Linked DNA regions of Gluconacetobacter diazotrophicus PA1 5. The protein of the gene in region 1 interacts with the protein of each later gene in a pairwise test. Links are inferred from orthologs where the notes say so. Each region holds a gene or a part of one and is shown on either strand. Other genes may lie near its edges.

Evidence for each region.
Region 2: the proteins of sufC (region 1) and GDI_RS02075 interact in binary tests that used the Escherichia coli proteins (3 or more experiments, as listed by UniProt). The link is inferred for Gluconacetobacter diazotrophicus PA1 5 from one-to-one orthologs.

Annotation. Positions count from the first base shown.
Region 1 is NC_010125.1:3,145,676-3,160,271, reverse strand. The notes cover bases 7,126-9,861. They hold sufC (Fe-S cluster assembly ATPase SufC), read left to right. Parts: upstream 7,126-7,974; coding sequence 7,975-8,748; downstream 8,749-9,861. Other genes in these bases: sufD (Fe-S cluster assembly protein SufD), read left to right, coding at 8,745-9,861; sufB (Fe-S cluster assembly protein SufB), read left to right, coding at 7,126-7,959. In the rest of the region: GDI_RS14520 (S10 family peptidase), read right to left, coding at 1-451; GDI_RS14515 (MBL fold metallo-hydrolase), read right to left, coding at 512-1,360; GDI_RS14510 (phosphoenolpyruvate carboxylase), read right to left, coding at 1,399-4,212; GDI_RS14505 (DUF445 domain-containing protein), read left to right, coding at 4,435-5,748; GDI_RS14500 (SUF system Fe-S cluster assembly regulator), read left to right, coding at 5,969-6,454; more of sufB, read left to right, coding at 6,469-7,125; more of sufD, read left to right, coding at 9,862-10,037; GDI_RS14480 (cysteine desulfurase), read left to right, coding at 10,039-11,286; Fe-S cluster assembly sulfur transfer protein SufU, read left to right, coding at 11,307-11,732; GDI_RS14470 (SUF system Fe-S cluster assembly protein), read left to right, coding at 11,768-12,202; GDI_RS14465 (HesB/IscA family protein), read left to right, coding at 12,223-12,603; GDI_RS14460 (class I SAM-dependent methyltransferase), read right to left, coding at 12,717-13,505; GDI_RS14455 (hypothetical protein), read right to left, coding at 13,569-13,793; GDI_RS14450 (class I SAM-dependent RNA methyltransferase), read right to left, coding at 13,954-14,596. UniProt on the Escherichia coli protein: Has low ATPase activity. The SufBCD complex acts synergistically with SufE to stimulate the cysteine desulfurase activity of SufS. The SufBCD complex contributes to the assembly or repair of oxygen-labile iron-sulfur clusters under oxidative stress.
Region 2 is NC_010125.1:437,703-452,413, forward strand. Bases 3,920-6,770 are described here. They hold GDI_RS02075 (HesB/IscA family protein), read left to right. Parts: upstream 3,920-5,110; coding sequence 5,111-5,431; downstream 5,432-6,770. Other genes in these bases: GDI_RS02060 (CCE_0567 family metalloprotein), read left to right, coding at 3,920-3,960; fdxB (ferredoxin III, nif-specific), read left to right, coding at 3,965-4,249; GDI_RS02070 (nitrogen fixation protein NifQ), read left to right, coding at 4,268-4,885; nifU (Fe-S cluster assembly protein NifU), read left to right, coding at 5,473-6,402; nifS (cysteine desulfurase NifS), read left to right, coding at 6,416-6,770. Outside these bases: nitrogenase iron-molybdenum cofactor biosynthesis protein NifE, read left to right, coding at 1-1,400; nitrogenase iron-molybdenum cofactor biosynthesis protein NifN, read left to right, coding at 1,412-2,809; nitrogen fixation protein NifX, read left to right, coding at 2,781-3,275; GDI_RS02055 (NifX-associated nitrogen fixation protein), read left to right, coding at 3,278-3,739; more of GDI_RS02060, read left to right, coding at 3,751-3,919; more of nifS, read left to right, coding at 6,771-7,618; nifV (homocitrate synthase), read left to right, coding at 7,666-8,805; nitrogenase stabilizing/protective protein NifW, read left to right, coding at 8,825-9,148; GDI_RS02100 (electron transfer flavoprotein subunit beta/FixA family protein), read left to right, coding at 9,301-10,155; GDI_RS02105 (electron transfer flavoprotein subunit alpha/FixB family protein), read left to right, coding at 10,169-11,263; GDI_RS02110 (FAD-dependent oxidoreductase), read left to right, coding at 11,274-12,554; GDI_RS02115 (ferredoxin family protein), read left to right, coding at 12,583-12,867; ModD protein, read left to right, coding at 12,845-13,726; GDI_RS02125 (methyl-accepting chemotaxis protein), read left to right, coding at 14,100-14,711. UniProt on the Escherichia coli protein: Member of gene cluster sufABCDSE that mediates iron-sulfur cluster assembly under oxidative stress and iron limitation conditions.

The DNA.
Region 1 (14,596 bases):
TATCGTCGGCGGTCACCACCCGGCGCGGACCGAACGCGCCCATGTGCAGCCACACCGAGGACGATCCCGGCCCGCCGTTGGAGACGAAGGTGATGGGCCGGGATTCGGGCCGGGCATCCTTGCGGAAATAGGCGACATAGAACATCGACGCCGTGGCGTCGGGGTTGCCGTCGGTGGTGTGGACGTCGCTGCCCGGGGTCTCCTGATGGACGATATCGTCCGAATCGTCCCATTTCTGCGGATGTACCAGCAGGGTGCCCGCCACGGCCTGATAGGCGATGGTCTTGCCGCCGATCGTCACGGTTCCGCTGCTGGTCCGCTCCACCGCCGGCGCGGCATGGGCGGGGGCGTGGACGGCATGGGGCGCATCGGCGCGGTCATCGGCCCGGGCGGGCATCTGGCCCAGGCATAGCAGCGAGGCCGATAGCAAAAGCGACAGGCGTGTCTTCAACTCTCTCTCCGAACAGGATCGTCCGGCACGCAGGGGCCGGAGAGGGGGGGAATACCGGGCTTATGCCGGATGGGGGCTGCCCGCGCGGCCGGGGCGGCCGGGGGCGACGCGCCAGCCATCATGCCCGTGAACCGCGTGCCCGTCCTCCCGCAATTTTTCCAGATGCGCCAGCAGGTTCATCTCCGCCGCGCGATGCAGGGCCGGGGGCACGGCGCGATAGACGCGGCGCATCATGTCCTCCAGCGTGGCCGGGACGGCATCCAGGGCCGCCAGGATGGTGGCCTCGCGCGTCAGGCGATGGTCGATCAGGGCCCGGATGCAGGCGGCGGGGGCGGTGATCGAGGGCCCATGGGCAGGCAGCAGCAGGCGCGCGTCCAGCGCATCGATTCGCGCCAGCCCGTCGAGGAACTGGCGGACCGAACCCTGCGGGGCCGGGGGGACCATCGTCGTGGACCAGCCCATGATGTGGTCCCCGGTGAACACGATGCCGTCCGCCGTGACAAAGCAGAGATGATCGGTGGCGTGGCCGGGGGTATGCACGGCCGTCAGGCCGGCGATGGCGGAGCCGTCATCCAGTGCGATATCGGGGGTGAAATCGGCGACGGCGCTATGGCGAAAGCCGCAGACCGGCGCGCCCGTCGCGGCCCCCAGGGGGCGCGCGCCCGTCAGATGATCGCGATGCGTATGGGTCAGCAGGATATGCGTGACGGGACCCGCCGCTGCGCGAATGGCGTGCAGGTGGGCGGGATCGTCCGATCCGGGATCGATGATCGCGGTGCCCCCGGGATGATCGACCAGCCAGCAATTGGTGCCGTTCCCGGTCATCGCTCCGGGATTGGGGGCGACGATCCGCCGGATGCCGGGTGCGGCCGCCAGCGGCTGCCCGACCGGCGGCGCGGCCTCGCGCACCTGCCAGGTCCGGCGGGTGCGGCGTTCGGGCGAAGCGTTCAGCCGAAGGCCCCGACATGGTGCATGATCGCCATGCCGGTTTCACGGACCAGATTGAACAGGTGCAGCATCGGCTCGAAAATCTCGGCGTGCTCGCGGATATAGGCCCCTTCGTTCCGTGGGCCGTGGTCCTCGTGATAATCCAGGTCCAGTCCGCCGCCGGTGACCGAGGGGAAGATATAGTCCAGCTCCCGCAGCGCGGCGGGAATTTCCAGGCACAGCACTCGCGTCGTCAGTTCGTCGCGCGAAAAGGCGTTGCGCGGCGAAAAGTAGGGAATGCGGGTGGATAGCAGCCAGATCCGCTCGATGGTGGCGATGCGGATCGCGTGCAGCAGCTTTTCCTCGGCCCCCATGGCGGGGGCCTGTTGCCAGGCGCGGCGCAGCGCCAGGTGGTCCGACTGGATGCGGCGGAACATGGCCTGGGTGCTGGCCCAGAAATTCAGCCGCTCCAGCCCGTGCATCAGCGCCAGGTAGGCATCGCGCCGCGCGGGGTCGGACTCGGCGGTGGCGCGGTCCAGCCACATGTCGGGGTCCAGCATGTAGACCACGGCGCGCAGCACCGTATCGTCGGAATGCGCCAGCGCATGCGATGCGAAATCCAGCGCCCGGCGGAAGCGCGGGCTGCGGCTGAGGAATTCCTCGAACGTCTCGGGGTGGCGGGCGGCGGCCGTGCCCAGCCCCTGGATGGTGTTCGCGCACCAGCCCAGTTGCTGCAGGATGGCGTTGTTGGGAATGGCGCGGAGCTGGCTGGGGTGGGTGATGCGGCTGGCGGCGGCGCCGGAATCGCTCTGCCGGGCCGATGGGCGGGACCCCGTCTTGTCGATCAGCGACGGGCCGAAGGCGCCCAGCAGCGCGGCATAGCCCGGATCTTCGACCAGTCCGGCCATGCCGGCCCCGATGGTCGAGAAGAAATCGGCCGAAAAATCGGGCTGGTCATAGACCGGGTCGCGATCGACCACGGTATGCGCGAAGACATGCGACGCGATGATGCTGATGGTCGCGTCGGCCAGCGCCTGGGTGCCGAACAGCAGATAGCCGTCACCGCCCTGGAAGGCCGTTTCCTCGCGGATGCGCAGGCCGGCATCGGCGAAGACGGCGCGGGCGTGCAGCGGCGACAGGTAATCCAGCCGGTCGGACAGGCGGAACGGATGCGCGCCGCGCCCGATGCTCTCGCCATGGGTGTCGAACAGGATGACCTCGACATCCGTCAGGTTCCAGCGCCGCAGCAATTCGCAGATCTTCAGCCGCAGCCGCTCGATCAGGTAGGTCGCGGCCAGCTGCCCGACATAGCGGCCGGAATCGGAATAGCCGAATTGCAGGCTCAGCTTGCCGGTGCGGCGCAGATACTCGCGCCAGTGCGGGGAATGCAGCGCTTCCTCGACGATATGGGCGCCGTTCTCCAGCGCCTCCTGCGTCTCGAACAGCGGCGAGATCTCGACATGTTCCTCGATGCCGAAGGTCCGGGCCAGCCACAGGGCGGCCAGCAGCGTATAGCCGCTCTCGGTCTCGGCGATCAGGAAACGGACCGGGCTCTCGCGGTCGATGTGGCGCACGATCTGGCGCACCGTCATCATCAGGCGCGCGGCCGTCGCCTGTTCGACCAGCAGCGATCCGAAATCGATGTTGACCGGCTGGACGTGGTCCAGTGCCTCGTTGATGCGGCTGAGCAGCGCGCGGCGCTGCGACGGGATCTCGGGACTGTCGTCGATGCCCAGGCGCTGGCGCGCGACGTTGTGGATCTGCGTCGAATTCAGCCGGACATGGGTGTGGGCTGCGGCCATGCCGTGGGCCATCAGGCCGGCCCGGGCGACGGCCAGGGCCATCCGGTCGTCCGGCGGCGCGGTGTCGATGGCTTCCTGGAACGAGGACGCCAGTTCGCTGGCGCCCATGATCGCGTCCTCGCGCCGGCCGATCAGCACGGCGGCGAATGCGGCGACGGAATCGGGGCCGGGCGCCGCGCCCACGGGGCAGGCCTCGATCTGGTCCGTGACCGCGTCCAGCGCGCGGGCCACGCGTTCATGCAGCCCGTCGGCCACCGGGCGCAGCGGGGTGATCTGGTCGCGCAGCCGTTCAAGCTGCAGGCGCTTCATGCGCAGCCGCAGGCGGATCGTGTCCCACCAGCCGATATCGGTCCGCCCGTCCGTGTCGTACCCGACCCAGGTGGTCAGGATCACGGGCCGGGGGCTGAGCACCGACCATTCGTGGGGCCAGCGGGTGCGGGCCTCGGCCAGCAGGATTCCGGTCAGCCGGTCCAGCGCGTTGCGCCCGCGCACGATCGCGGCCGATGCCAGGGCGAATTCTTCCTCCAGCGTCGGCGGGGCGGGGCGGCGGTGGGTGGCCAGGGCCGGCACCGTGCCGGTGCGCCCGTCATCGGACGACGCCAGCGTCGCCAGCACGTCATAGACGGGATTGGCCAGGGCGAAGGTCGGATGGGCGGTGAACACGGCCGCGAAGCGGCTGCGTTCCAGGTTCTTGCGGAAATGCCCGAAATTCGGCGGGGTGCCGTCCGGTCCGGGTTCGCTGGCGACGGTCTGCGCCACGCCGCGCATCCGCCCGGCGATGGCGGCATCGTCCGTGCCCCCGACATAGGCATGCAGCCGCGCCGCCCGGTCGCGGAACGCCGTGTCGCGCAACTGGCGCACCACCTGTTCCAGCGTGTCGGTGGTCAGGGTGCCGGCCGTCAGCTGGCGGCCGATTCGGCGCGCCAGGGCGATGATGGGATTGCCCGATGACGAGTTCTCGTGATCCGCGACAGCTTGCCGCGTAAGGTCGAGCAGCATCTCTGCCGCATCGCGGGTGGGGGTATCGGTCATCGCGGGGCCCAATCATCCATTCCGTGCGTGGCGGCAAGGTTCCATGTTCGCGTTCCCATCGCAATGTCTGCCGGGGCAACTTCACGCCGAATTTCGCCGAAACCGGGGCTGTCGGTCCCCCGGGCGGCCCCCCGGGCGGCCTTCGCGGGCAGCATCAATGTGACCGGCGGCCGGCGTGGGGGGTGCTTGGGTCGGCGCGCGGGGGGTGGTATCCACGGAGGGATGAACACGATCCCCACTGCGGAGAACACGCTGTCCGAAGCGGACAGGGCAGCCTGGCTGAATCTGCGGCGCTACCGTCGCGCGGCCACGGGACTGCTGGCGGGGATGGGCGTGCTGACCGCCGCGGGATACGCGGCGCCGGCCGCGGGCCTGGTGGGGGACGGGCTTTGGCTGGATGTCCTGCGGTCCGGCGCCAAGGCCGGGGTGGTGGGCGGGCTGGCCGACTGGTTTGCCGTCACCGCGCTGTTCCGCCATCCGCTGGGCCTGCCGATTCCCCATACCGCCATCCTGCCGGCCCAGAAGGCCCGGCTGGGCGAGGCGCTGGGCCGTTTCGTCGCCACCCATGTCTTTACCGAGGACGACGTCAACGCGGCGCTGGACCGGATCGACCTGCCGGAAATCGTGGCCGGCCTGCTGGACGACCCCGCGACGGCGGAGACCGTCAGCCGCATGCTGGCCGGCGCGGCCCCCGGGGTGATGAACCGGCTGGAGGATGGCCGTGCCGGATCGGCCATGGGCCGGATCATGCCCATGATCCTGGGCGGCGAGGACGTGGCCCCCATCGTGGCGCGGACCCTGCGCGCGCTGGTCGAGGGCGACCGGCACCAGGAAGTCCTGTCCTTCCTGCTGGCCCGGCTGAAGGACGGGCTGAAGGCCAAGGAGGCATCGCTGCGCGCGATGATCGAGGACCGCGTGCGCGAGCAGGGCGGCCGCGTCCTGGGCTGGGCCATCGGCGGGTCGATCGCGACCAAGGTCCTGGTCGCGGTGAACCAGGAACTGGACCGTGTCGATCCCCAGAACTCGGAACTGCGCGAGAGCTTCACGAACTGGGTCCGTGGCGAGATCGACCGGATCGAGACCGACCCCGAACGCCGCCAGGACATCACCGGCGCGATCATGGGCGTGGTGACCCATGACAGTATCCGGGGCTGGAGCGGCGATGTCTGGCGGCGGATGCGCGTGATGATCGAGGCCGACATGCGCCGCCCCGACGGATGGTCCGCGTCGATCGTCCAGGACACGCTGCTGCGCCTGGCCGACCAGATGCGCACCGATGCGGCATTGCGCGAGCGGATGGTCTGCACCGCGCGGCGCATGATCCTGGGCAGCCTGCCGTTCCTGCGCGAACGCCTGTCGCGCTTCATCGCCTCGGTGGTGGCGGGATGGGATGCCGACCTGCTGTCGTCGCGCCTGGAATTACGGGTCGGCAAGGACCTGCAGTTCGTCAGGCTGAACGGCACGCTGGTCGGTTTCCTGGCCGGGGCGGGCCTGTCGCTGCTGCTGCAACTGCTCTTCGGCCGGGGCGCCGGCTGACGCTCCGCGGGGCGATATCCCTTATCGCCAAAAGGTGATCTCGGCATCGCCGGCCCGCATCGTACGGCCGGTGGCGCGGCCAAAGGGGTGCTGAACTGCGCCGATTGCACTTGACGCTGGCGTCGCGGCGAAGCATCTGGGTAAATCAGGACTGATTTGGTCCGTTATGTCTCTGGCGTACAGGCCGGGGGTGCACAGGCCGGGTAGGAAAGGGGCGCGGATGCTGAAGCTGTCGAAGCTGACCGACTATGCCGTCGTGGCCCTGGTCCGTCTGGCGCAGGAGGACGAGGTGATGACCTCGCCCGCGCTGTCGCAGGCGACGGGTATTCCCGAACCGACCGTGGCCAAGGTGCTGAAGATCCTGGCGGTCCATGACCTGGTGGTATCCCTGCGCGGCGCGCGGGGGGGATACCGGCTGGCCCGTCCGTTGAACGATATTTCCGTGGCGCGGGTCATTACCGCCGTGGACGGGCCGATTTCGCTGACGGCATGCGTGGATGGCGGCGGGTGCGACACGCGCCCGTTCTGCGGCGTGTGCGGGCAATGGGATGCGGTCAACGATGCGATCCGCGGGGCCCTGTCCGCGATCACGCTGGCCGACATGCGCGCGCACGGCCAGGGTGTCCAGGGCCCATGCGTCGAAGGGCAGGGGGGCCGTCACGGGCTCCAGGATACATCCGGCGCCGGCCCGGCCGTCGCGGTCTGAGGGAGAGGAAAGAGATGCCAGCGGTTGCCGAAACCCGCGATACGGTCGAAGGCCTGGGTCAATCCACCTATAAATGGGGGTTCGAGACCGAGATCGAGATGGATCTGGCCCCCAAGGGCCTGACCGAGGACACGATCCGCCTGATCTCGCACCGCAAGCAGGAGCCCGAGTGGCTGCTGGAATGGCGGCTGAAGGCGTTCCAGGCCTGGCAGGCGATGCCCGAGCCGACCTGGGCGAAGGTCAGCCATCCGCCGATCGATTTCCAGGACGCGCATTACTATGCCGCGCCGAAGAAGAAGACCGGCCCGAAATCGCTGGACGAGGTCGATCCCGAACTGCTGCGCACCTACGAGAAGCTGGGCATCCCGCTGCACGAGCAGGCGCTGCTGGCCGGCGTCGAGGTGCCCGAGGGGCAGGAGGCACGCGCCCCCGTCGCCGTCGATGCCGTGTTCGACAGCGTCTCGGTCGTCACCACGTTCCGCGAGACCCTCGCCAAGGCCGGCGTCATCTTCTGCCCGATCTCCGAGGCGGTGCGCGAGCATCCCGACCTGGTGCGCCGCTACCTGGGCAGCGTGGTGCCGGTGGCCGACAATTTCTATGCCGCGCTGAATTCCGCCGTCTTCACCGACGGATCGTTCGTCTACGTGCCCAGGGGCGTGCGCTGCCCGATGGAACTGTCGACCTATTTCCGCATCAATGCGCGCAATACCGGCCAGTTCGAACGCACGCTGATCGTGGTCGAGGACGGGGCCTCGGTCTCGTACCTGGAAGGCTGCACCGCGCCGATGCGCGACGAGAACCAGCTGCACGCGGCGGTGGTCGAACTGGTGGCGATGGACGATGCGTCGATCAAGTATTCGACCGTCCAGAACTGGTATCCGGGCGACGAGAACGGGCGGGGCGGCATCTATAACTTCGTCACCAAGCGCGGCGCCTGCCGGGGCGCGCGGTCCAAGATTTCCTGGACCCAGGTCGAAACCGGCTCGGCCATCACCTGGAAATATCCGTCGTGCATCCTGCAGGGCGACGGCGCGGTGGGCGAGTTCTACTCGGTCGCGGTGACCAACAACCACCAGCAGGCCGATACCGGGACCAAGATGATCCATATCGGACGGAACACCCGTTCGACGATCATCGCCAAGACCATCAGCGCCGGCCATTCCGACAGCACCTATCGCGGCCTGGTGCGGATGATGCCCAAGGCGTCGGGGGGGCGGAATTTCACCCAGTGCGACAGCCTGCTGATCGGCGACCAATGCGGGGCGCACACCGTGCCCTACATCGAAAGCCGCAACATGTCGGCGAAGATCGAGCACGAGGCGACGACCTCCAAGATCTCGGAAGACCAGCTGTTCTATTGCCGCCAGCGCGGCCTGTCCGAGGAGGACGCGGTGGGGCTGATCGTCAACGGGTTCTGCAAGGACGTGCTGAAGGAACTGCCGATGGAATTCGCGGTCGAGGCCCAGAAATTGCTGCAGATCAGCCTGGAAGGCAGCGTCGGCTGAACGGAGATGAGTGACGTGAGCAACGAGTTTGTACGGATCGCCGGCCTGTGCGCCAGAATTTCGGATGGCGGAGTGGAGAAGGAGATCCTGCGCGGCGTCGATCTCGACATCCCCGCGGGCGAGGTCCACGCGATCATGGGGCCCAACGGGTCGGGCAAGTCCACGCTGTCCTATGTCCTGGCCGGGCGAGAGGATTACGAGGTGACGGCCGGCACCGCGACCTTCAAGGGCCAGGACCTGCTGGCGCTGGACCCCGAGGCGCGCGCGGCGCTGGGCCTGTTCCTGGCCTTCCAGGCGCCGGTCGAACTGCCCGGCGTGAACAACGCGAATTTCCTGCGCACGGCGGTCAACGCGGTGCGTCGCGCCCGGGGCCAGGACGAACTGGACGCGGTGGCCTTCCTGAAGGCGGTGCGCAAGGAAACCAAGCATCTGTCGATGTCTGACGACATGCTGAAGCGCAACGTGAATGTGGGCTTTTCGGGCGGCGAGAAGAAGCGCAACGAAGTGCTGCAGATGCGCATGCTGCAGCCCTCCTTCGCCATTCTGGACGAAACCGACAGCGGACTGGACATCGATGCGCTGCGCATCGTGGCCGAAGGCGTCAATTCGCTGCGCGCGCCCGATTTCTCGGCCCTGGTCATCACCCATCACCAGCGCCTGCTGGACTATATCGTCCCGGACCGCATCCATGTGATGGCGCGCGGGCGCATCATCCACAGCGGCGGTCCCGAACTGGCGAAGCAGCTCGAGGCCCAGGGCTATGCCCGCTTCCTGGCGGAGGCCGCGTGAACGCGGTCGCCGAGAACGCGGTCGCCCGGGGGGGCAGGACCGCCGGCGCCAGCGCCGCGTCCTTCCTGGCCCGGTATGACGGGCAGGCGGGCGCGAACCCGTCGCGCGACCGCGCCGCCGCGCTGCTGCGGGCTTCGGGCCTGCCGCGCACCGGGGTCGAGGCCTGGAAATACACCTCGCTGCGGGCCCTGGCCGACATTCCGTTCGCCGCCGCGCCGGCCCGGCCCGACATGTCGGCGGTCCACGCCATCGTGGCCGAGACCGAGCGGGAGTTCGCCCTGGATGCGGACCTGCCGCGCGCCGTCGTGGTCGATGGCCGGTTCGATGCCGCGCTGTCGCGCCTGCCCGACGGCGTGACGGTCACGCGCCTGACCGCGCGGGACGAATCGCCGCCGTACGACGATGTCGCGACGGCGCTGAACACGCTGCTGGCCGATGACGGGCTGGTGCTGCATGTGGGGCCGGGCGTCGATGCCGGGCGGATGCTGCTGCTGTCGGTGACGGTGGCGGACTCCGCGCCGCTGTCCGTCCATCCCCGGCACCGTATCGTGCTGGACCAGGGCGCGCGCCTGTCTGTGCTGGACCTCGCGGTCGGGCGCGGGGCCTACCTGCACAACCCGGTCTTCGACATCACGGTCGCGGATAATGCCGCCCTGATCCATGCCAAGCTGCAGGCCGAGGACCCGGCGGCGCAGCACCTGGCCGTCATCCACGCCGAAGTCGGCGCGGGCGCCAGCTATGACAGTTTCACCCTGACCCTGGGCGCTTCGCTGGCGCGGCACGAGGTCCACGCCCGGCTGGCGGCCGAAGGCGGGATCGTGCACGTGAACGGCGCGCAACTGCTGGACGGGCGGCAGGTGGCCGACCTGACCAGCGTCATCACCCATGCGGCGCCGGCGTGCAATTCGCGCCAGACGGTGAAGAATGTGCTGTCGGGCCATGCGCGCGGGGTATTCCAGGGCAAGATCCTGGTGGAACGCATTGCGCAGAAGACCGACGGCTACCAGATGAATCAGGCGCTGCTGCTGTCCGATACCGCCGAGATCGACGCCAAGCCGGAACTGGAAATCTATGCCGACGACGTGCGCTGCAGCCACGGTGCGACCGTGGGGGCGCTGGACCCGGATCAATTGTTCTATCTCCGCAGCCGCGGCGTGGCCGAGCATGAAGCCCGCGCCATCCTGGTCAAGGCCTTCCTGCACGATGCGGTCGAATTGATCGGGGACGAGAGCCTGCGCGCGGTGCTGGATCGCGCGGTCGAATCCTGGTGGAACCGGAAGGACGCGTAACATGGATGTCTCGCCCGCCGTCATGCCCGACCCGATCGACGCCCTGCGCGCCCGCCGCGACGATTTCCCGATCCTGAACGAGAGGGTGCACGGCAAGCCGCTGGTCTTCCTGGACAGCGCGGCCTCGGCCCAGAAGCCGCTTCCGGTCATCGAGGCGATGGCGGAGACGATGCGTACCCAGTACGCCAACATCCATCGCGGCCTGCACTGGATGAGCGAGCGGACCACCGACGCGTACGAGGGCGTGCGCGACCAGGTCGCCGGCCTGATCGGTGCGGCGCGCGAGGAAATCATCTTCACGCGCAACAGCACCGAGGCGATCAACCTGGTCGCCCATTCCTTCGGCAGCCTGATGCGTCCGGGCCAGGCGGTCGTGATCTCGGAAATGGAGCATCACGCCAACCTGGTGCCCTGGCAGATGCTGCGCGACCGCGCGGGCATCGAACTGCGCGTGGCGCCGATCAGCGATTCCGGCGACCTGGAACTGGATGCCCTGGCGCGGCTGCTGGATGACGGCAAGGTGGCGCTGGTGGCCGTCACCCACATGTCCAACGTGCTGGGCACCATCACCCCGGCGCGCAAGATCGCGGACATCGCGCATGCCGCCGGTGCGCGGGTGCTGTTCGACGGCAGCCAGATGGTGGTCCATCACCGGGTGGACGTGCGGGCGATCGACGCCGATTTCTACACCTTCACCGGGCACAAGCTGTACGGCCCCACGGGCATCGGCGTGCTGTGGGGGCGGCGCGAACTGCTGGAGGAAATGCCGCCCTTCCTGGGCGGGGGCGACATGATTTCCTCCGTCCGGTTCGAGGGATCGAGCTGGGCGACCGTGCCCCACAAGTTCGAGGCCGGCACGCCCGCCATTATCGAGACCATCGGGCTGGGGGCCGCCATCTCCTACGTCGAATCGGTGGGATATGACGCCATCGCGGCGCATGAATCCGCGCTGCTGGACCATGCGCTGCGGCGGCTGGGCGAGGTGCCCGGCCTGCACGTGGTGGGGTCGCCGGTCGAACGCGGCGGCGTGATCTCGTTCACCATGGACGACGTGCATCCGCATGACATCGCCACCCTGCTGGACCGGAACGGCATCGCGATCCGGGCCGGCCATCATTGCGCGGAACCGCTGATGCGGCGCCTGGGGCTGTCCGCCACCGCGCGGGCCAGCTTCGGCCTCTATACGACGCGCGAGGAGGTGGACGCTCTGGCCAGGACGCTGGAGCAGATCCGCTCCTTCTTCCTGTAAGGCGCGGGGGGAAGAGGACGATGGACCAGGACGGGCTCTACCAGCGGCAGGTGATCGAGCGGGCCCGCGCGCCCGTTCATGCCGGCCCGCTGGACGGGGCGACCCATCAGGGCGAGGGCACGAATCCGATGTGCGGCGACCGGGTGCGGCTGGGTGTGACGCTGGACGCGGCGGGCCGGGTCGTGATGGTCCGGCATCAGACACGGGGATGCGCCATCTGCGTCGCCTCGGCCGATATGATGGCCGACCTGGCGCCGGGGCGCAGCGTCGCGGAACTGGGGGTTCTGTCCCGCGCCTTCACCGACATGCTGCGGACCGGGGGCGACGCGCCGAACCCCGAACTGGCGACTTTCGCCGGCCTGCACCGGCACCGCTCGCGAATCCGCTGCGCCACATTGCCGTGGTCGGCGCTGGATGACGCGTTGAACGAGTCGAAGGAGGGATGAGGCGGATGAACGCACAACCCGAGAAGACGGAAGCGATGGACGAACCCGCGACCAGACCGGCGGAAGAGGCATTTTCGTTCGCTCCCCCCGCGACGGCCGAGGGGGGATCGGTCGAAAGCTGGACGCCGGACGACATGCCGGCCGCCGACGCGCGGACGGAATCGGATGCCCCGGACGAGGATTCGGTGATCGCCGCGATCGCCAGCGTCTACGATCCGGAAATTCCCGTGAATATCTACGAACTGGGCCTGATCTACGCCATCGACCTGCACCGCGACGGTGCCGTGCATATCGAGATGACGCTGACGGCCCCGAATTGCCCCAGCGCCCAGGAACTGCCGGCCCAGGTGCAGGAAGCCGTGCGCGCCGTCGCGGGCGTGACCAGCGCCGATGTCGAAATCGTCTGGGACCCGCCATGGGACATGTCGCGCATGAGCGACGATGCCCGCCTGGCCCTGAACATGTTCTGATCATTCCCAGGAGGACGCCTATGACCCTTCCGACCGAACACACGGCCACGCCCTCGCGCCCCGCGCGGCCCCTGCCACCGCTGATGGCGCTGACCGACCGGGCGGCCGACCGGCTGCGCGTGCTGTACGAAACCGCGCATGCCGGCCAGAAGCTGCGCATCGCGGTCTCGACCAAGGGCTGCTCGGGCCACGCCTACGACATGAACTTCGTCGATGCCGCCGGCCCCGGGGACGAGGTCGTGACCGACAAGGGCGTGACCGTGCTGGTGGACCGCAAGGCGACGCTGTTCCTGATCGGCACGACGATGGATTACGAGACCAGACAGCTCGAATCCGGCTTCACCTTCAGCAATCCCAACGAAAAGGGACGCTGCGGCTGCGGCGAGAGCTTCCACGTCTGATCCCGGGTCCCCGAGAGTCAGCGGAAAGAGCCCGGCCTGGCGGGCCTGCTGCAGGTCCGGCGCGCCTGCCAGGTCCAGCAGCAGATTCGGTCCCCTCCTGTTCTTCTTGAGGATCAGGGCTTGCGGAATTTCAGCACGACCTGGTCGGTATGGCCGCGAATCGACGGGTCGAAGACCGTGAGGGTGTGGGAATCCGCGGGATTGGCCAGCAGCTTGCTCTCGCCCTCGAACTGGAAGCCGGCGGCCTCGACCTGCTGGCGGATGATGGCGGGGTCGATCCGATGCAGCTTGCGGACCGCGTCCGGCGTCATGCCGGGATTGGCGACATGATCCACCACCATGAAGGTCCCGCCCCGCCGGAGTGACGCGAAAACCGCCTTGTCGAGGGCGAGCGCCGCATCCGGTCCGGCGCCGTAATAGACGTCGTGATAATTCTGCGATGTCCAGGCGAGATCGAGGGGCTTGGGAAACGAAAGCGCATCCAGCTTCTGGACCAGTGCGGTGACGTTGCCGAAGGATGCATCGGCGGCAATCGCCTTGACCGCGTCCGCCGCCCTGGGATTCTGCGCCAGGCGCGCGGCCGGGACCACCGCCCAGACATGGCCGCCCGCGCCGACCAGATTGCTGAAGATCCGCGTGAAATAGCCCTGGCCCGGCATGATGTCCGCGACGTTCATCCCGCGCCTGACGCCGGCGAAAGCCAGCAGGCTGGCGGGCTTGCGGTTTGCGTCCGCCGCACGGTCCGCCTCCGGCCGGTCGCGGTTGCTCAGCGCCGCGGCAATGCGAACCCCCTCGCCGTGACGGAGGGCGGGCGCGGCAAGCTGGGCCGAGGCGGGCATGATCGCCGTGCCGCTGAATAGTCCGACAAGGCCGAAAATAATGAAGAACCTGCGTGTGGTCATGAGTCCACTTTCCTAAGATGTCGGACTCGGAGCGTAACAGGAATTGCAGTGGAATGTGACCGATCAATGGATCGTGTCGCTTTTCCAGCGGGACGTTCTCAGCAGCACGGTGGCCCGGTTCCTGACCCGGAGCCAGAATTCGGCCTCGTCGGTCAGGTTGTCCTCCACGCACCGGCTGATATGGCGTCGGATCGTGCCGATGGCCACCGCGCCGTAAATCCGGATCAGGGCCGTCGCGACACTGGACGCGGTTGTTTCGGCTTCATCCGGTTCATCCTTGCTCGCCATACCCGCCCCGATCGCTTCCGATGGACGTTCGATACCAGCGTGACGGGCACAGCCCGGTTTCGTCAGCGGCAGGCTCTCCGGCCGGACAGACCGTCTTGATGCAGAACAGCAGGTCAAGCCTAGCGCAAGGCAGGCCCTGTCGTCACCCAAAGCGCCGTGATTACCGCGTCCGGCGGCGGGGGGCGGGTGGGGCGGTGAAGACGCAGACGGCTTCGACCTCGGTCGACCACAGGAACTGGTCGATGATCGTCACGCCGTCCAGGCGATAGCCCGCCGCCTGCAGTCCGGCGGCGTCGCGGCCCAGCGCCTGCGGATTGCAACTGACATAGACGATTCGCTCCGGCCGGCCGGCGACGATCTCGGCCATCTGCGCCCCGGCCCCGGTATAAGGCGGGTCCAGCACCACCGCCCGCGCGTCGGCAATCTGGCGCGCCATCACCGGCTGGCGGTTCAGGTCGCGCTGTTCGGCGACCACGCGCGTGCCCGTCGTGGCGCGGCGCAGGGTCGCGACCGCGTCGGGCTGTCCCTCGAACGCCAGGGTGCGCACGTGCTGCCCCAGCGCGAAGGACAGCGTGCCGCACCCGGCATAGAGTTCGATCACCGTATCCTTCCGCACCAGTCGGCGCGGTAGGCCGGCCAGTACGGCGGCGATGATCGCGGCCTCGCCCTCGCGCGTCGGCTGCAGGAACGCGCCGGGCGGCGGCATGGTGGCGACGCCGGACAGTTCATGCCGAACCGATGCGGTCTGGGCGGCGGTTTCCGGCACGTCCGTCGTGCCCGCACGGCGCCAGGCGATGCGGGGA
Region 2 (14,711 bases), 2.7 Mb from region 1 along the record:
ACGAGCCAGGGTGTGAAAAGAACCTGGCGAAGGGCGAAAAGGAGCGCAGGAAGGGGTGTTCCAAGCCGCTGACGCCCGGTGCGGCGGCGGGGGGGTGCGCGTTTGACGGCGCGAAGATCGCGCTGCAGCCCATTACGGATGCGGTCCATCTGGTCCATGGTCCGCTGGCCTGCGAAGGCAATGGCTGGGACAACCGGCATGCCGCCAGTTCCGGACCGAAACTGTATCGCCTGGGCGCCACGACGGATCTGTCGCAGATGGATATCGTCATGGGGCTGGGCGAAAAGCGGCTGTACAAGGCCATCAAGGACGTCATCGCCCGCTATGCGCCACCCGCGGTCTTCGTCTATTCCACATGCGTTCCGGCGCTGACCGGCGATGATGTCGTCGCGGTCTGCGCCCATGCCAGCCAGAAGCTGGCGACGCCGTGCATCCCGGTCAACGCCCCGGGCTTTGTCGGCGGGAAGAACCTGGGCAACAAGCTGGCGGGCGAGGCGCTGCTGGATTATGTGATCGGGACGATGGAGCCCGAAATCAGCACGCCCACGGATATCAATATTCTTGGCGAATATAATCTTTCGGGCGAATTGTGGCAGATCCTGCCGCTGTTTCGGGCCCTGGGGATTCGGGTCCATGCCTGCGTGACGGGCGATGCCCGCTATCGCGAGGTTGCGTCGGCGCACCGGTCGCGCGTCAACATGATGGTGTGCTCGACCTCGCTGATCAACGTCGCGCGCAAGATGGAAGAACGGTGGGGCATTCCGTACTTTGAAGGATCTTTCTACGGAATCGAGGACACCTCCGCCGCCCTGCGGGCCATCGCCGGGATGCTGGTGGCCCGTGGCGCGCCGGCCGACCTGCCGGCCCGGGCCGAGGCCCTGATCGCGGAGGAGGAAGCCCGCGCCTGGGAGGCCATCGCCCCCTATCGCGCGCGGCTGGAGGGCAAGCGGGTGCTGCTCTATACCGGCGGTGTCAAATCCTGGTCGATCGTTTCCGCCCTGCAGGAGATCGGGATGGTCGTCGTGGGCACGTCGGTCCGGAAATCCACCGATAACGACAAGCAGAAGATCAAGGACCTGATGGGCGGCGACGCCCACATGGTGGACGCCATCCCGCCGCGGGAGATGTACGCCCAGTTGCGGCGCGGCGACGCGGACATCCTGCTGTCCGGCGGACGGACGCAGTTCGTGGCGCTGAAGGCCCGGGTGCCCTGGCTGGATATCAACCAGGAACGGCACCAGGCCTATGCCGGATATGACGGCATGGTGGCGCTGGTGCGTGAACTGGATCGGTCCCTGTCCAACCCGGTCTGGGCGGATGTCCGCCGCCCGGCCCCGTGGGAGGAGGACGATGCCGATGCGTTCCTGGATGACGCGCCGTTCCTGACCCCCTTGTCCTGAGGAGTTCGTCCGTGGCCACCATCGTGAAGCCGCGCAAGGCGGCGTCCGTCAATCCGCTGAAATCCTCGACGCCGCTGGGCGCGGCGCTGGCCTATCTGGGTATCGACGGCGCGGTGCCGCTGTTCCATGGCTCGCAGGGCTGCACGTCCTTCGCGCTGGTCCTGACCGTGCGCCATTACAAGGAAGCGATCCCGCTGCAGACCACGGCGATGGACGAGGTCGCGACCATCCTGGGGGCCGCGGGCAATTTGGAAGAGGCACTGCTGAATTTGCAGCGGCGGATGAAGCCGCGCTTCATCGGCATCGCCTCGACCGCACTGGTCGAGACCAGGGGAGAGGATTATGCCGGCGACCTGAAGCTGATCCTCCAGCGGCAGCCCGAACTGGCGGATACACGGATCGTCTTCGCCTCGACCCCGGATTATGCCGGCGCGCTGGAGGACGGCTGGGCGGCCGCCGTCAGCGCGATCATCGAATCGGTCGTGGCCCCGTGGTCGCCGACGGTGACGTCGTTCCAGCAGGTCAACGTCCTGCCGGGCGTGCACCAGACCCCGGCCGACATCGAGGCGCTGCGGGACCTGATCGAAAGCTTCGGCCTGTATCCCGTGATCCTGCCGGACCTGTCCGGATCGCTGGACGGTCATGTGGCCGAGAACTGGTGCCCGACCACGCAGGGCGGCGCGCGGATGGAAGAAGTGGCGCAGATGGCGCGCGCGGTGCACACCATCGCCATCGGCGAGCATATGCGCGCGCCGGCCGACCTGCTGGGCAGCGTAACCGGCGTGCCGGTCACGCTGTTTCCCACCCTGACGGGACTTGCGGCCAACGACCGGCTGATGGCGCTGCTGTCGCGCCTGTCGGGCCGGGCGGTGCCGGGGCGCTATCGCCGCCAGCGCAGCCAGTTGCTGGACGCGATGCTGGACGGTCATTTCCATTTCGGCGGCAAGCGCATCGCGATCGCCGCCGATCCCGATCTTCTGTATGGCCTGTCGGCCTTCTTTGCCGGAATGGGCGCACGGATCGTCGCCGCGGTCGCCTCGACGTCCAATGCGCCGAACCTGGACTCCATTCCCGCGGACAGCGTCATCGTGGGCGACCTGACGGATCTTGAAGACGCGGTCCACGCGGCGGGGGGCGCCGATCTGCTGGTCACCCACAGTCACGGCCGTCAGTCCGCCGACCGCCTGGGCATTCCGCTGATGCGCGTGGGCTTTCCCATTTTCGATCGTCTGGGCACCGCGCACGCGCAGACCATCGGATATCGCGGCACGCGCGACCTGATCTTCCGCGTCGCCAACCTGTTCCTGGGCCAGATGCATGAGCACACGCCGGACGATTTCGGCCACGTGCCGTCCGCCCATACGATCGAGGAGATAGTGCATGACAGCGCGTCGCTTGCAGCTCATTGAACCGGAAGCCGGCGGGGACGGTGCCGCCGCCGGTGTCGTGCCGCGCCTGCGGATCGCGATCGCGACCCAGGACATGAAGGCGCTGAACGCGCATTTCGGGTCCGCCCGACGCTTCGCGGTCTGGGACGTGACGCCGGACGATGCCCATTTTGTCGAGGCGGTGGGGTTCGACGACGTCTCGGACGAATCCGGCGCGCACAAGGTGGACGTCGACGACAGGATCGGCCCCAAGGTCGATGCCCTGGCGGGATGCAACCTGCTGTTCGTCCTGGCCATTGGCGGTCCGGCGGCGGCGAAGGTGGTCGGCGCGCATATCCACCCGGTCAAGCTGCCCGCGCCGCAGAGCATCGCGTCGGTGATCGAACGCGTCCAGACGATGATGAAGGGCAACCCGCCGCCCTGGCTGCGCAAGGTGATGGGGGCGGCCGTACCCCGTTCGATGGATTTTCTGGATGAGGAGGACTGACGATGTCGCAAGCCGGTGTGATTGACGATCCGATGGCGACCTCGTTCATGAAGGCGCTGGTCGGGCGGATCCGTGCCGAGGACATGTACGGGGCCTGGGAACGCAAGACGAATGAAATGCTCCTTGACGATTATATCGTCAGCAAGGAGGAGCGGCGGGCCATGCCGATGATCAGCGACCCCGATCCCGACACGCTGGCGCGGGTCGAGACGTTCTTCCAGGCCGTCGGCCTCGCCATCGAGCAGGAGACGGGGCTGATCGCCTCGCCGATGATGAAGATGAGCCATGAGGGATTCGGTCGCGTCATCCTGACGACCGGGCGGCTGGTCGTCTTCATGAAGACCCTGCGCGACGTGCATCGCTTCGGTTTCGACAGCCTGTCCGCCCTGGCGGCGGAAGGGGCGAAGGCCGTGAATGCGGCGGTGGCCGAAATCAACCGGTTTCCCGAAGTGGCCCGGGCGTGACGGAGGGCACCATGACGGATATCGCGGAACTGAAGGCGGAACTGAAGAAGCTGTCCGCCCGGGCCACCAAGGCGAAGATGGATCTGCACGATCTGTCCGAGGACCTGCCCGTCAACTGGCAGGCGATTCCCGACATCGCCGCGCAGGCGCATCGGGCCTTTGCCGAACTGACCGAAAAACGCGCGGCGCTGGCCGCGATCGAAGACGCGACGAAGGAATAGAGAGATGGGAAGTGTCACACGCGACGGCCGGCCGTGGCAGCCGGAATACCTGCTCGCGATCGATCCGGCGCTGTGCATCGGCTGCGGCCGGTGCTTCAAGGTCTGCGGCCGGGGCGTCATGACCCTGCGCGGCCTGACCGACGAAGGGGAACTGGTCGACGACGATGACGACGGCGATGACGACGTGGAACGTCGGGTGATGGCCCTGGTCGACGCGGGGGCGTGTATCGGCTGCGGTGCCTGCGCGCGGGTCTGCCCCACCAACTGCCAGGCGCACGGCGCGGGCTGAACAGACAGGGAGGCGACGATGCGGGCCGAGGACCTTCACGCCTGGCTGGTGGCCCAGGGCACGGGTACGGAATGCGATCGTTTCGATGTCCACGTCCTGGCCTCCATCCTTGCGATCGCGCTGATTCAGTCGCGTGAACGCGGCCTGCCCCTGCCGGGCCTGGTGGGCCTGGGGGGGCAGGACCTCGTCGCGCTGGTGGGGGCGATGCTTCCGGGCGCGCTGTCGCGTTTTCAGACGATGGCGGACCTGCCGGCGCCGGTCCCCGATGAAAACGAATCCATCCTGCGCGACCTGCTGCGCCGGGGAACGTCGGAAGGCTCGGAGTGGGAATACGGGCTTGCCGCCATGGTCGCGCGCCGGGCCATGGAACCGCATCACCTGTGGCAGGATCTGGGGCTTCGTCACCGGCGCGAACTGTCATGGATGCTGGAACGGCATTTCGAACCCCTGGCCCGCCGCAACACCGGCGACATGAAGTGGAAGAAGTTCTTTTTCCGCCTGATCTGCCGGGACGAGGGCTATCGCCTGTGCTCGACCCCGGTCTGCGACGAATGTGACGATTTCGACGCCTGTTTCGGGGCCGAGGACGGTGAAAGCCTTCTGGCGCGCACGGCCGCCGGGCGTCCCGCCGCCTGACCGGTCTCTTCCTGCCGCTGGCCGATAAGGATCCCGGCGCCTGCGCGCCGGGATTTTTCGTGCCCGCGATTTCATGTCCGCCCCATGCCGACACGTCGGGAATCCGACAACGTTGCAAATCGGACAGGACAGCCCCCGGAAAATAACCTCGGCCTTCTCTTTTGTCGTGGCACGCGGATTGCGTGGTTTCCGTGCGGAAGACATTCGCGGGAAAAGGAGTTCACGATGATTGAGATGACCCCCAGCGCGTGTGAGGCGGTACGCGCGGCCATCGCCGGTGCAGCGACCCCGGTCGAGGGAATCCGGATCATGGTCGAATCCGGTGGATGCTCGGGTTTCAAATACATGATGGGCCTGGTCGCGGCGCCCGAACCCTCGGACGTCGTGGTTGACATCGACGGCGTCAAGGTCTTCGTCGATGCCGAAAGCGGGCCACATCTGCAGGGCACCAAGGTCGATTTCGTGGTGACGCTGGAACAGTCGGGCTTCTCGTTCGACAATCCGAATGCGGCATCGAAATGTTCCTGCGGAAAGTCCTTTAACTGAACTGTCGCGGCAGGGTCGGGCGTTGACGGAGGGAAATACAGATGTGGGAATATTCCGATAAGGTAAAGGACTACTTCTTCAATCCCAAGAACGCCGGCGTGATGGAAGACGCCTCCGGCGTGGGCGAGGTCGGCGCGATCGCCTGCGGGGATGCGCTGAAGCTGATGATCAAGGTCGATCCGCAGGATGAACGGATTACCGAGGCCCGGTTCCAGACCTTCGGCTGCGGGTCGGCCATTGCTTCGTCCTCCGCCCTGACCGAGATCATCATCGGCAAGACGCTGGACCAGGCGCTGGAAATCAGCAACCAGGACATCGCCGATTTCCTGGGCGGCCTGCCCCCGGAAAAGATGCACTGTTCCGTCATGGGGTACGAGGCCCTGCGCGCGGCGGTCGCGAACTATCGCGGCGAAGTCTGGGAAGACGATCACGAGGACGGCGCGCTGCTGTGCAGGTGCTTCGGCGTCGACGAGGGCATGGTCGAACGCGCCATCCGCAATAACGGCCTGACCAGCATGGAGCAGGTCGCCCAGTTCACCAAGGCGACCGGCAGTTGCGGCACCTGCGTCGAAGGCGTGGAGGGCGTGCTGGAACGCACCAATGCGGCGATGGTGGCCGAGGGCCTTCTGGACCCGGTGCAGGCTTTCGTGCCCGGCGGTGCCGCGCCCGTCCGGGGTCGCGCGCAGAAGACGTCACCGGTCGCACCCCCGGCGCGTACGGGCGGCAAGATGACCACCGTGCAGAAGATCCGCGCCATCGAAGAGGTGCTGGAGGAGCTTCGCCCGGCGCTGCGCAACGACGGCGGCGACTGCGAACTGGTCGATGTCGAGGACAACCGCGTGATGGTCCGGCTGACCGGGGCCTGCGTGAATTGCCAGCTGGCCGCCGTGACGGTGCAGGGCATCCAGGGACGTATCGCCGAACGGCTGGGCACGCCGGTGCGTGTCATTCCGGTGCAGGCCGGGCAGTGAAGGAGAGCGCGACATGAACGCGGTTTATCTGGACAACAACGCGACGACCCGCGTCGACCCGGCGGCCGTGTCCGCCATGCTGCCGTTCTTTACCGAGCAGTTCGGCAACGCATCGTCCATGCATGCGTTCGGCGCCGAGGTCGGGGGTGCCCTGCACACGGCGCGGCGGCAACTGCAGGCCCTGCTGGGCGCGGAATTCGATCATGAGATCGTCTATACGGCCGGCGGCACGGAATCCGACAACACCGCCATCCTCTCGGCGCTGGAGACCCAGGCCGGGCGCAACGAAATCGTGACCAGCGCGGTCGAGCATCCCGCCGTGCTGGCGCTGTGCGCCTGGCTGGAGAAGACGCGCGGGACCAGGGTGCATTATATCGGCGTCGATGCGCGCGGCCGGCTGGACATCGATGCCTATCGCCGTGCCCTGTCGCCGCGCACCGCGATCGCCTCGATCATGTGGGCCAATAACGAGACCGGGACGATCTTCCCGGTCGAAACGCTGGCGGCCGTGGCGCATGAGGCCGGGGCGCTGTTTCATACCGACGCGGTGCAGGCGGTGGGCAAGATCCCCATGAACCTGCGGCATTCGGAAATCGACATGCTGTCGCTCTCGGGGCACAAGCTGCATGCGCCCAAGGGGATTGGCGCGCTGTATGTGCGTCGGGGCGTACGCCTGCGTCCGCTGATTCGGGGCGGCCATCAGGAACGCGGCCGGCGCGCGGGCACCGAAAACGTACCGGGCATCATCGGCCTGGGCGTGGCGGCCGAACTGGCCCGCCATCACATCGACGAGGAAAATACCCGCGTGCGCGCCCTGCGGGACCGTCTGGAACAGGGGCTGCTGGAGCGGATCGGCAACGCCTGGGTCACGGGGGATACGGAAAACCGCCTGCCGAATACGGCGAATGTCGCGTTCGAGTTCATCGAGGGCGAAGCCATCCTGCTGCTGATGAACAAGGCCGGGATCGCGGCGTCCTCGGGATCGGCCTGCACGTCGGGCTCGCTGGAGCCGTCGCATGTCCTTCGCGCGATGCACGTGCCCTATACCGCGGCACACGGCGCGATCCGCTTTTCGTTTTCGCGCGAAAATACGGACGCGGATGTCGATCGCGTTCTGGACGTCATGCCGGGCATCATCGCCAAACTGCGTGAAATGTCCCCCTTCTGGGATGGCGCGGCCGCCGCGAAATCCGGCTTTGCACCGACTTATGCCTAGGGCGATGCGCCGGGCCTGATGAAGCCCGGCGGTATGGAGGCTGTGCGATGTCGGAAAACGCGCGTCTGCTGATCAGCGACACCACCCTGCGCGATGGAGAGCAGGCGCCGGGGGTGGCCTTTACCGCGTGGGAAAAGCTGGCCATCGCCGGCGCCCTCGACGCGGCCGGCGTGGATGAGATCGAGGCCGGCGTTCCGGCCATGGGGGATGCCGAGATCGCCATGATCGCGGCGATCGGCGACGAGGTGGAACGCGCCCGCGTCATCCCCTGGTGTCGCATGCGCGACGAAGACGTGCACGCGGCGCGGCGGACGGGGCTGGGCAGCGTGCACCTGTCCGTTTCGACCTCGGTCCGGCAGATCCAGGCGAAATACCGCATGTCGCCGCGTCGCACGCTGGACATGGCGCGCGACGTCGTCTCCCGCGCCAGGGATTACGGCCTGGCGGTGTCGGTGGGGGGCGAGGACGCCAGCCGGGCCGATCCGGCCTATCTGGTCGATCTGCTGGGCGTGATCGCCGAGGCAGGGGCGTTCCGCTTCCGCTTCGCCGATACGCTGGGCGTGATGGACCCGTTCGGCGTGCACGAGGTCATGCGGTATCTCTGCCAGTCCAGCCCGCTTCAGCTTGAATTTCACGGCCATGACGATCTGGGCCTGGCAACGGCCAATACGCTGGCCGCCGTGCGGGCCGGCGCGGCGTGCGCCAGTGTCACCGTCCTGGGACTGGGCGAACGCGCGGGCAACGCCCCGCTGGAGGAAGTGGTGGCGGGGGTATATCGCCTGCTGGGCCGTCCGGCGGGCGTGAAGCTGGACAGCCTGCCCGGGCTTGCCACCCTGGTCTCGCGCGCCGCCGTGCGTGATATCCCGCCCGACAAGGCGATCGTCGGCGACGCGGTCTTTCGTCATGAATCGGGCATCCATGTCTCGGGCCTGCTGCGTGACGCCGCGACGTATGAGGCACTGGACCCCGTGCAGTTCGGCCGCCAGCGCGAAATCGTGCTGGGCAAGCATTCCGGCCGGGCCGCGGTACGGCACGCGCTGGCGGCGCTGGGCCTGGATGCCGACGAAACCGTCATCGCGGCCACGCTTGCCGCCGTGCGCGCGCGTGCCTCCGCCGCCAAGCGCACGGTGGCGCTGGCCGAACTGGCCGAAATGCATGCGGGCCTGATGGCAGGCGTGTCGAAATAAGACATCGGGGAACCACGAAATGATGGGCATTCTGGACGAACTGCGCGGCCTGTCGGCCGCCGAGGACTTTTTCCGCACGCTGGGCGTCAAGTACGACGCCGAGGTGCTCAATGTCGCCCGCCTGCATATCCTGCGCCGCATGGGCACCTACCTGTCCCAGGCGGAACTGGAACCGGACGAGGACGCGGCGCGTGCCCAGTGCCGCGCGCAATTGCAGCGCGCGTACGACGATTTCACGCGTTCGACCCCGATTGCCGAGCGTGTCTTCAAGGTCCACCGGGACGCGGTGCGGCCATCGGGTGGGTTCGTCAGCCTGTCGGAGTTGACACAGGACGGGACGTGAACCCGACGCGGAGATGTCGGACCAGGGGCCAGAGCGGGTGCCGGACGGGGAATTTTTCACGGTTGAGGGAATTTTCGCCCCGTTTGGCCTCGCTGGTACGCCTCTTGCGACCCGTGGAAACATGACATCCTGCATGTCGATGGAGGCGCGGAATGCAAATCTTTGTCTGTATCAAACAGGTTCCGGACAGCGGACAGATCCGCGTCCATCCGGTCACCAACACGATCATGCGCCAGGGGGTGCCGACGATCATCAACCCCTACGACCTGTTCGGGCTGGAAGAGGCGCTGCGCCTGCGCGACCGGTTCGGCGGCCAGGTCACGGTCATGACCATGGGGCCGCCGATGGCCGTCGAAAGCCTGCGCAAGGCGATGACCTTCGGCGCGGACCGTGCCGTGCTGCTGACCGACCGGATTTTCGCCGGCTCGGACACGCTGGCCACCAGCTACGCGCTGGCGCAGCTGATCCGCAAGGCCGGTGAAACCTGGGGCGAGCCGGATATCGTCTTCTGCGGCAAGCAGACGATCGACGGCGATACCGCGCAGGTGGGTCCCGGCATCGCCCGTCGCCTGGGCCTGTCGCAGTTGACCTATGTGTCCGGTATCGATGACCTGGACATGGTGGACCGCAAGATCCTGGTCCGCCGCCGCGGGGACCATGGGGTGCAGGTCCTGCGCTCGGTGATGCCGGTCATGATCACGATGATGGAAGGCAGCAACGAAATCCGGCGTGGAACCCAGGCTGACGCCCTGCGCGCCGCCCAGGCGGAAATCGTCCAGTGGAACGGCGCCGCCGCCGGCATCGAGGATACGGCGATGTGCGGGCTCCGCGGGTCGCCGACCGTGGTGAAGAAGGTCTTCGCCCCCACGGCCCGGGCCGAAAAGGCCGAGAAGATCGCGACCGGAACCGAAACGCCGGCCGCGCTGGCCGAAACGCTGATCGACGCCATCTTCACCCGCCAGCCCGTGCTGCAGGCCGATCTGCTGCAGCAGGCCGCCACGCACTGAAGGAGACAGGGCCATGAACGCCAAACCGACGGGCGGGGCACCGGGCGGCCGCGCCAATATGAAGAAGGAATTGTCGGAGCGCTTCCAGCGCTACCGCCATGTCTGGGTCTTCGTCGAATTCGAGCACGGAAAGATCCATCCCGTCTCGCTGGAACTGCTGGGCGAGGGACGCAAGCTGGCCGACCAGTTGCAGGTCGAACTGGCCGGAATCGTGCTGGGCAGCGGCCGGGCCGAACTGGACGAGGCGGCAAGGGCGGCGTTTTCGTATGGCGCCGACGTCGTCTACCTGGCCGACGATCCGGTCCTGGCCAACTACCGCAACGAACCCTACACCCAGGTCATGACCGCGCTGGTCAATGCCTATGAACCGGAAATCGTCCCTTCTGGGCGCCACGGTCCTGGGCCGCGACCTGGCCGGCGCCGTCGCGACGACGCTAAGACCGGCCTGACGGCGGACTGCACCGAACTCGCGATCGACGGCGAACGGTCGCTGGCGGCCACGCGCCCGACATTCGGCGGGTCGCTGCTGTGCACGATCCACACGCTGAACTATCGCCCGCAGATGGCCACCGTCCGTCCGCGCGTCATGGCGATGCCCGAGGCCCAGCCGGGCCGCACGGGCCGCATCGTGGAATTCAAGGTCGACGTGGCCGAGGACAGCATCATCACCAAGGTGCTGGATTTCCTGCCCGATACGGCCAACGAGGCCGAGCAGATGGCCTTCGCCGACATCGTCGTCGCGGGCGGCATGGGCCTGCGCAGTGCCGAGAACCTGGGGCTGGTGCGCGATCTCGCGGCCGTGCTGGGCGGGGACTGGGGCGGGTCGCGCCCGCTGGTGCAGAAGGGGTGGATTCCCTCGGACCGGCAGATCGGGCAGACCGGCAAGACGATCCGCCCGCGCCTGTATATCGCGGCGGGCATTTCCGGCGCGATCCAGCATCGCGTGGGGGTCGAGGGCGCGGACCTGATCGTCGCGATCAATACCGATCCCAACGCACCGATCTTCGATTTTGCCCATGTCGGGATCGTGGCCGATGCGATCACCCTTCTGCCGGCGCTGACCGAGGCTTTCGGACGGCGCCTGTCGGTCAACCGGATGGCGAGCTGAGGACAGCATAATGACACAGCACCAATTCGACGCCATCGTCGTGGGGGCCGGCCCGTCGGGGAACGCGGCGGCCTATACGATGGCGCAGCGCGGCCTGCGCGTCCTGCAGATCGAGCGCGGGGAATATGCGGGATCGAAGAACGTCCAGGGGGCGATCCTGTATTCCGACGCGCTGGAACGCATCATTCCCGATTTCCGGGAAGACGCGCCGCTGGAACGTCACGTGATCGAACAGCGGATCTGGATGATGGACGATGCCGGGCATACCGGCATGCATCATCGCAGCGACGATTATAACGAGGAAAGCCCCAACCGTTATACGATCATCCGCGCCCAGTTCGACAAATGGTTCAACCGCCGCGTGCGGGATGCCGGGGTGACGGTGCTGTATGAAACCACCGTGACCCGGCTGATCACCGATGCGCGCAAGCGCGTCGTCGGCGTGCAGACCGATCGCGACGGCAACGGCATCTTCGCCGATGTGGTCGTCCTGGCCGAAGGCGTGAACGGCCTGGTCGGCCTGCGGTCCGGGCTGCGTGACGAATTGCGGCCCGAGAACGTGGCCCTGGCGGTCAAGGAAATGCATTTCCTGCCGCAGGAGGTGATCGACGCGCGTTTCAACCTCAAGGGCGAGGAAGGCGTGGTGATCGAGGCCATGGGCACCGTGACCGACGGCATGGTGGGCACGGCGTTCCTGTATACCAACCGCGAATCCATCTCGGTCGGGATCGGCTGCCTGGTCAGCGAATTCGCCAGGAGCGGCGCCGCGACGCCGCATGGCCTGCTGGACCGCTTCAAGGCGCACCCCAGCATCCGTCCCCTGCTGGAAGGATCGGAAATCAAGGAATACGCCGCCCACCTGATCCCCGAGGGCGGATATCGCGCCGTCCCCGAACTGGTGGGTGACGGGTGGATCGTCGCGGGCGATGCCGGGCATTTCGTGAATGCCGTGCACCGGGAAGGATCGAATCTCGCGATGACGACCGGTCGCATGGCCGGCGAGGTCGTTGCCAATATCCTGACGAGCGGCCTTTCGTGCTCCGCGACGAACCTGGGGGCCTACAAGACGCTCCTGAAGGAATCCTTCGTGATGAAGGACCTGAAGAAATACCGGAACGTGCCGAAAATGCTGGAAGAAGGCGGGTACAACATCATGAATCTGTATCCGCGCCTGGTGAACCGCGCGGCACAGACGTGGTTCCGCGTGGACGGCGTGGACAAGAAGGCCAAGGAATCTGAAATTCTGAAGAATGCATGGCGCGCGCACAGGTGTCGCGGGCCTGCTGGGTGACGCAATTCAAACTGGCGAGGGCATGGCGATGAGCGATCGGGTCGAAGACCGTCTGTTCCAGAACAGGTATGTCGTGGATGTCGGGCGGCCGCATATTACCGTCCGTCCGCATGAAACCCCGTCGCAGGCGCTCCTGGTCATGACGCGCATCTGTCCCGCCGGCTGTTACAGCCAGAATGAACAGGGACAGGTGGAAGTCGCCGCCGACGGGTGCATGGAATGCGGGACGTGTCGCGTCGTGTGCTCCAAGACGGGCGATATCGAATGGCAGTATCCGCGTGGTGGATACGGTGTCCTTTTCAAGTTCGGTTAACGGGCTGCCGCCTCTGCCGGCGACGCTGATCGATGCGTTGCTGGCCGAGGACGTGCCCTTTGGCGACCTGACGACACGGGCGCTGGGCATCGGCGGGCAGCCCGGCCTCATGAATTTCTCCGCCCGGGACGAACAGGTCGTCTGCGGAAGCGAGGAAGCCGCCGCCATACTGACCCGGCTGGGTGCGACGGTGGACGTGCTGCGCTCCAGCGGCGGCCGGGTCACGCCGGGCACGCCCCTGCTGCGGGCCACGGGCCCGGCGGGGGCGCTCCATATGGGGTGGAAGACCGCCCAGACGCTGATGGAATGGGCGGCCGGCATCGCCACCGCCACGAACGCCATCGTCCTGGCCGCCGCATCCGGCGGGGCGGCGGCTGGAACGGTCGCGGTCGCCTGTACGCGAAAGGCGCCGCCGTTGACGCGGGCGCTGGCGATGCGGGCGGTGGTGGCCGGCGGCGGGGTGATGCATCGCGTCGGCCTGTCCGACACCATCCTGGTATTTCCCGAACACCTGGCCTTCATGGACCCGCATGACGGCCTGGCTCAGGCGGTCCAGACGCTGCGCCGCACCGCGCCGGAACGGCGGATCGTCATCGAGGTCACCAGCCCGGACCAGGCCATCGCGGCCGCACGGGCCGGGGCGGACATCCTGCAGATGGAGAAATTTCCCGTCCGGGACGTCGCGCGACTGGCCGAACGGCTGAAGGCACTTTCCCTCTGCCCACGTCTGGCCGCGGCCGGGGGCATCAATGCCCGCAACGTCGCGGACTACGTCGCGGCGGGCGCGGACCTTGTCGTGACCTCGGCACCGTATACCGCGCCGCCCTGTGACGTGCAGGTCGAACTGAAGGCGCGATAGCAGGCCCGGCGCACGGTCCCCGAGCGACCGGAAGCGCCGGGCGATTCCCATGCGCATCCAGCTCCCTATCTTGCGTATCGAGAAGCCTCCGATCCGGGGCCGCCGACGGCTTGTACCGCCGCCGGGACAGGGCCAGCCGTTCAGGCGGGGCCGGACAGCGCGCATAAAATAACCTTTACATGAAACGTCTCAGGTATTGCCCTGTTATCCATCTGGCAATGTATCGGACCTAAGACACTCTTCATGCTGCGATCCAGGACAGATTGATCTACATCATGCATGCGGCCCAGGTGGTTTGTGTATGAATAATGAATACGGAACTGATACGGAATAATGTAACTATAACAAATACAAGCCGGTGGGAGTTGATGAAGTGACGAAAGAATCACAGATTGTCGAACGCCTTAGCTTCATGAATCTGGACTCCACCGCGCAACAGAATATCAAAAATGCCAAGCCAATTCTGATGAAGGCCCTTCCAGGGGCGCTGGATACATTTTACGATCAGGCGCGCACGTTCCCCCATACCGCCCAATTCTTCCATAACGCGAATCTGATCGCCTCGGCGAAGAATCGTCAACTTGGCCATTGGGATTACATATCCAGCGGTGAATTCAATCAGGATTACGTCAAGGCCGTCACCACGATCGGGCAGACGCATGCGCGGATCGGGCTGGAGCCGCGCTGGTATATCGGGGGCTATGCCCTGGTTCTCGAATCCCTGATCGCGGCGATCGTCGAGGCGCGCTGGCCGAGGGGAATCCTGGGGGCCGGGCGGTCATCGGCCAGACAGGTGACGGCGGAACTGAGCGCCGTCGTCAAGGCCACCATGCTCGATATGGATTTCGCGATTTCCGTCTATCTCGATGCGCTGGAGACGGCGCGCCAGGCGTCGGAGGCGCGTGCCAGGGCGACCAACGACGCCGTCATGAAAGCGGTCGGCGAGGCCCTGGGCAGGATCGCGCAAGGCGACCTGACCCATCGC